2 linked regions of the Pedosphaera parvula Ellin514 genome follow. The protein of the gene in region 1 interacts with the protein of each later gene in a pairwise test. Links are inferred from orthologs where the notes say so. Each region holds a gene or a part of one and is shown on either strand. Other genes may lie near its edges. The genes, in order: clpS and dps.

Region 1 (3,128 bases):
GCCATATAGAGACCCATTGCTCCCACAGCTCCAAGTGCCAGGAAATTACGCCGCGTGTGATGATTGTGTTTATGGTTTTGAGTCATTTACAAAAAATTTTGCCTCGGAGTATATCACTATTTCCCTCTCAAAATGGAAGTAAAAAGTGTATTTCCTCCAATAAAGCGTGCCGTTAACGCTAACGACCAGCCTCACTATCAAAATGTGCAATCTTGGACAACCGACTGCGCTAAACGTTTCAAATAATCTTCCCGGGAAATCGAAATTCCTCCCAAGTGCTTGGTAGTAGGCGTGATAGTTTGGATGTCAAAAAGGGTAAATCCCCGATTTTGCAAATGTTCGGTCAAATAGTACAAGGCAACTTTGGAAGCATCATTCGCACGGCGAAACATCGATTCTCCCGCAAAGAATCCGCCCATGGCCACCCCATAAATTCCACCGACCAGTTTCCTCTCCTGCCAACATTCCAGGCTATGGGCATAACCACGCTCGTGCAGACGAGTATAAGCATTGATGAACTCCGGCGTGATCCAGGTCGTCCTGCGACCCGGAGCCGCCTCGGCACAACCTTCCATCACTTCCTTGAAAGCCCGATCTCTCGTGATTCGAAACAAGCCTTTCTTAAGCGTCTTGCCCAGGCTTTTGGACACATGGAATCGGTCCAATTCCATCACCCCACGCGGATCTGGCGACCACCAGGTAACGGGCTTCACTGTCCACGGAAAAATCCCGTTGCGATAAGCCGATAACAATCGATCCATCGACAAATCACCGCCCACAGCCACCAACCCCTCCGGATCAGCGCCACGCGGGTCTGGAAAAGGCATCTCATCCTTCAGCAGTACGACCATAAATCATCCCATTATCCCATGATCCTTTTTATCCCTAACTCCCCAACTCGCCCTGCTCAGTCAACGCCTGCAACAACGTCATCTGAAAATGTCCCGCCACCTCCATCGCCCAATACGACGGTGCCGTCTCTTCATCCAAAGCCGCAAAGCTGTCATTAGTTTTATCCGGTGATCCCAACTGCACCCACGCCCCCACCCGAATGTCATTCAACACCTGCAACAACCAATCCGCATCGGAAATCTTGATCGAAAACCTATACACGTCATGCCCTTTGATCTTCTGAAATCGCGATTTGCTGCTCATCAGCGCATCCAAAGCCTTCTTATTCTCCGACCGGCTTTCCGCCAAAGCTTCTTCAAGCAACTGTTCGTTCTCCGCATTCTTCTGCGACTTGCTCAACGGCTGATGACCGCCCTCCAACACCGGATACAGCTTCAGCGTCTCCAAAAGCAATCGCATTTCGGTTTTATCGATTAGAAAGGCAATCCTGCCCTTGGCACCTTTGATCGGTTTCAATTAATCGCGCTCCATTGTCGCGTGCAGACTGTATTTTTGCAATTGATGCACAAAATGCTCCGCCTTCTCCATGCTCTCACGCACCAGCACACTCTTACCCTGATTATGCACCTCCAACATATGCTGCTCCGCCTTTTGCCGATTCCAGCCGAACACTTTCTGAAACACATGACTCACATAATCCATCAAATTCACCGGATCATTCCAACAAACCACCAAATACCCCGGCTCCAACTCCGACTTCGAAGCCGCTTGTTCCTCCTGCTCCACGTCAGGCATTATCTCAGGTGTCGCCGTCTCAGCCATAAATGTTTAATTCAATCAGGCTCAAAATATAAGCTTCCCCCAACCTTGTCGAGAGAGGGACAACGACCAACCCCCGTCAAAACCCCCATCACACCCCTCCCCTTTTCGCATACCTCGCATACCTCGCGGTTCATTCTCTGACTCTTGACTCCTGTCTTCCCCATCCATCCCGAAAAATTTTTTAACCGACCGATACCGTCCATTGGCGTCCGTTACCGACCGAACCCCCAAAGACGTATTAAATTTTGACCGTCTATTACCGACCGAATTCTGACCACCATTTCCCGCTTCGTCCGCCGACAATCCGATGATCGTCACCGCTTCATTAACCACCAGAAAATTTTTCTTAACCTTCCGATACCTTCTAATACCTTCCAGTGGCTTCCGATACCTACCGAACCGCATCCCATCCATCCCATAAGCCCGACCCACCGCCAAGCAACCCACAGCAAATGCGCTGAAATTAGTTTGAAATGCTTTCACGTCGAATTCCTTGATAGAAAACTAACCATTAAGTCATTAACTCACTCATGATTATTTTTATTCGTTCTTAGTTAGCTCAATGACCACCCCATGTCAATAACTATTTTTGACTGTTTAATCATTATGTTAGAATTGTCACAGTTATTTGCGCCAGCTTTAAACCCAAGACTCCATTCCCCCGCGCCAGCATCGTGGGTAGGGCGAACCAGTCCCGTGGGCGCCGCACTAACATGGCCCGCGACATCGATCCCTCCTATGCCCCCATTCGCGTACGCGACCCAAGCCTCCATTCCCCTGCGCCAGCAATCAATTAAATGGTGGAGTGAGATTGCTTTGCGCGAAGCGCACGTCTCCTATTGGGCAACTAACTCGCAAGGCTTTGAGGTTTCTTCGATTTTGTTGAGAGGGCTTTCGGGTGTAGAAAGGAAGGTATGGAAATGAAAGGTAAGTCTTCTCGGCGCTACGACGCTGAGTTCAAACAGAACGCGGTGGCACTGGTGCGGTCTGGTCGCAGCATCAGGGAAGTGGCGGGTGATCTGGGCTGTTCCAGTTGGTCATTGGGGCAGTGGGTGGCTCGCGTCAATCAAGGTGGCAGCTTCTCCGAACCCAAAACGCTGGCTGCCGAAACTCCCGAACAAAGGGAAAATCGCCGGCTTAAACAGGAACTTGATTACCTCCGCCGGCAAAGGGACATTCTAAAAAAAGCCTTGGCCATTGTCTCGGATGGGAACCTGCCCGGCGCTTCCAACTCATGAATACTCTCAAAGCCGATTATCAGGTCGAGGAACTGGCCCACGCATTGGAAGTCACCAGCAGCGGGTTTTACGCGCACCAGCACAAGCCCGAGGGGGCGCGTCGCCAACAGGATCAAAAGCTCCTAAAACGAATCCAGCCGATCTTCAAGGAAAGCAGAAGCACCTACGGCAGCCCGCGCATTCATGCTGCCTTGAAACGACAGGGCGAGCCTTGCA
Region 2 (3,101 bases), on another replicon or contig:
CAAGGAAGTACCCGCCCAAACGCCGCCATCCTTGCGTTCACAAAGCGCAAACACTCGCGCCCGCTCCGAAGGATTCCGCAGAACAAATACCTTGGAATGCCCATCGCGCAACAAAGTGACGTTTCCGACACTCCCAATCCAGAGGGAGCCGTCCCTGGTACCCAACAGTTCATCAGGCACACCCGGTAAAGCGGGTTCGCCCGCCTTGGGCTCCCACGCGGTGAACGCAGCGCCGTCAAATCGGAATAATCCGTTAAGCGCCGCAACCCAGAGATATCCTTCACTCGTCTGACAAATCGAATTGACCTGATCAACGCCATCCGCGCCTCCCCAGGCCCGATGTGAAAACTGTATTATGGACTTGTGAGAATCCAAAGCCAGCGCCTGACAGACAAAAAGCAAATACGCAACAGCCGTCCAGACCATTGCCAGGGAAAACGAAGTGTAACTGCGTACGCGGCACATGTTGCTCAAAACAATCCAGAAGAAATCTCGCGCTGCCGCTGATGCCAAACAAACACATTCTGGGTGGAATACTTTTTGTGCGTCAAGCCGAATCCATTGCCGCACTGGCGAATTCGCCGACGTTCCGGTTCTTGACGCCCGAGTTCAAGTTCAGTCTTTAATAACATAACTTGTCTGCCGCTGTGTCTGGATCATGCACGAAACGTAACTCATGGTACATCTTTATCTGATCTTACCAGATCGCAGGATTAAATGTCATGCCTCAATTGGCAGAAGCCGGTTTTAAAACTTCGTGTGAGCTAAAGCGTACCGACGAAGTCAAGGTTTACCCGCGGAACTCATTGTGTATAAAGCGGGTTTTGAATTGATCACTGGCATTCCGAGCCTATTTCGTGAACCACGCATTCTCCGGACAATGCGCTGAACCACCAGTGATCAAAGCAAATGCCCGCTGAAACCTCATTGGCTTAAGGGGGAGGAGTGGAGGCTTGTTCATGGTGGATGGGAAGTCGGACTTTGAAACGGGTTTCGCCGGGGCGGGATTCGAATTCGATTGTCCAGCAGGAGCATGGTTTCCCCCAGGTAGTTTCCCGGCTTGGTGACCGCCATGAGGATTGACTGGCGATCGTAGGTGCGCGTGATACGAACTTCCCCTTCGAGCAGGACATGAAAGAACCCGGTTCGTTCCCCTTCGGCACCCAGGACCGCGCCAGCCGGCACTTCAATCACTTCACCCGGTTCCAAGCAACCCAGTTGCGCATCGGTCAATCCGGCAAACAGAGGCGTGGAACGGACCTGTTGGAGTTCAATCGGGCTCATGGTCATAGCAGGCCGAGGTATTGGTGAACGAGCTTCACCGCCATGGCACCTTCCCCCACTCCCGAGGTGACGCCTTTGGCGGAGCGATGACGGACATCACCGGCAACGAAGATCCCCGGAACGCTGGTTTCGAGATAAAACGGATCGCGATCCGCAGTCCAGCCCGGTGGGCGCCGGGCGCCCGGAGAAAGTGCGGTGATCCGGCTTGGTAACGCTGGAGCGCGAGCCTAGTCTTTCGACTGTATGTGCGCCTCCACCAGCCATAGCAGTTTGTCCACGCCACGCGAGACTTCTGTGAACAAATCCGCAGTGTCCGCCTCACCGGCTTTGCCTGCTGTGTCAATTGCTGAGCGGGTGGAGGTGCCGAACTGCGCCAGCGCGCTTGATAGTGCCGAGACATGTCCTTGCCCGGATGCCAGGTCCAAGGGATAAGCTGCGAGCCGGGAATGCTTCGAGACGGTTTGAATCGTGCCTTGCGCGACACCGCCGAGTGCAACCAGGCGTTCGGCAATGTCGTCGGTGAACTCATCAAACTCCCCGGCGATTTTGTCGAACAGTTCATGCAGGCCGATAAAGTGCGGACCTTTGACATTCCAATGCGCTTGTTTGGCCTGTAGACCAAGATCGAGCGCATCGGCCAGTTGTTGGTTCAATAAATCGACCATCGGGCGGCGGCTCGGCTCGCGGATGTCGTTCCGGGTTTTGTTAAGTCGGGTGTTCATAAATAAGTCATGGAGTTTGATGATTGTCCTTCACAATGGAGTCCCAGGGTTTCGGTCAGATGAACTCAAAACGGGTTCGACAAGCCATGCATCGGCGGGAATTTGTGCCACGCCCGGATAGACTGTGTAAGCGGCCAGGTTTGCCAGGTTCACAACCCCTACTCCTCCACCGCGCAGCCGCATATGGACTGTAGTTTTGGATAACATGAACTGCATGAAGGACTGGCTCTCGGCCGACAGCTTGACCGGAAATTCGACCATGAGAAAAAGCGCCTTGCCTCCCACCATGCGCAACTTGAGAAATGACACCAGGAGATCGCCTACCGGCGTCGGCTGTTCACGCTTTGCCATCAGCTCTGGCTGGTCGAGGTGCACATGCTTTTTGAATTCCGCCTCCGACAATTCGACGATGTCGGCGTAGCCGCCAGGGAATTGCCAGCAATCATGGGTTTTCTGCAGGAAATCCACCCGCAGAACCTGGGCGGAGACAAACACGGACTTGGAATTCTCACCTGCCAGAACAAGCCTTGGTGAGGCAAATAACCGCGCCGGTTCCGTGCTTTCCCATATTTTGTGGCCCTGAGCTTTGTCCGCGGTGAAGGACTCAACCGAGCCGTCCGTCAAGTGAACACGAATGATGAAGTCTTGCTTTGGCAGTTCGGTACGGTCATTAGTTTTCATAGGAATTTTCTTTCTTTGAACCGCTTTCCGGACGCGGACTTAAGTCAGTGCAACCGCGCGCAATTCTGTCGGGTAATTGCGCTCTCGCCAGGCATCGATTCCTCCCAACAATGCCATTTATCGTTCCCTGCGTTTTTGACGCCTTTTGGATTTCTGCCAGGCCATCAAGCGCCTCCAGAATGGCCCGCTGTACGACTGGCTGCGAAAGGTTGCCCATATGGCCGCCCCGCTCAAAGAGTGTCGCGCGTGCTGGTCCGAATGTGGCCTCGATCCAATCAAGATCCTCAGTCGCCAGGAGAAAATCGTTCCGGTTCGCGATGACCCGGATATTATGGTTGTCCTGTAGTTCGGCCGAATAGGTGCGCAGATCCGTGCCCCGCCTCACCGTCTCCGGATTCGCAATCTCGATGCCTC

Evidence for each region.
Region 2: the proteins of clpS (region 1) and dps interact in binary tests that used the Escherichia coli proteins (3 or more experiments, as listed by UniProt). The link is inferred for Pedosphaera parvula Ellin514 from one-to-one orthologs.

What each region holds. Positions count from the first base shown.
Region 1 is NZ_ABOX02000014.1:30,795-33,922, reverse strand. What follows is about bases 22-2,824. They hold clpS (ATP-dependent Clp protease adapter ClpS), read right to left. Parts: upstream 1,675-2,824; coding sequence 1,369-1,674; downstream 22-1,368. Other genes in these bases: CFLAV_RS12895 (transposase), read left to right, coding at 2,595-2,824; CFLAV_RS12915 (hypothetical protein), read right to left, coding at 886-1,368; aat (leucyl/phenylalanyl-tRNA--protein transferase), read right to left, coding at 198-851; CFLAV_RS12925 (MBL fold metallo-hydrolase), read right to left, coding at 22-86. Outside these bases: more of CFLAV_RS12925, read right to left, coding at 1-21; more of CFLAV_RS12895, read left to right, coding at 2,825-2,912; CFLAV_RS12890 (IS3 family transposase), read left to right, coding at 2,909-3,128. UniProt on the Escherichia coli protein: Involved in the modulation of the specificity of the ClpAP-mediated ATP-dependent protein degradation.
Region 2 is NZ_ABOX02000043.1:5,766-8,866, forward strand. Bases 260-3,035 are described here. They hold dps (DNA starvation/stationary phase protection protein Dps), read right to left. Parts: upstream 2,007-3,035; coding sequence 1,512-2,006; downstream 260-1,511. Other genes in these bases: CFLAV_RS24205 (two-component regulator propeller domain-containing protein), read right to left, coding at 260-465; CFLAV_RS24210 (cyclic nucleotide-binding domain-containing protein), read right to left, coding at 958-1,284; CFLAV_RS24220 (hypothetical protein), read right to left, coding at 2,037-2,687; CFLAV_RS33040 (MlaA family lipoprotein), read right to left, coding at 2,677-3,035. Outside these bases: more of CFLAV_RS24205, read right to left, coding at 1-259; more of CFLAV_RS33040, read right to left, coding at 3,036-3,101.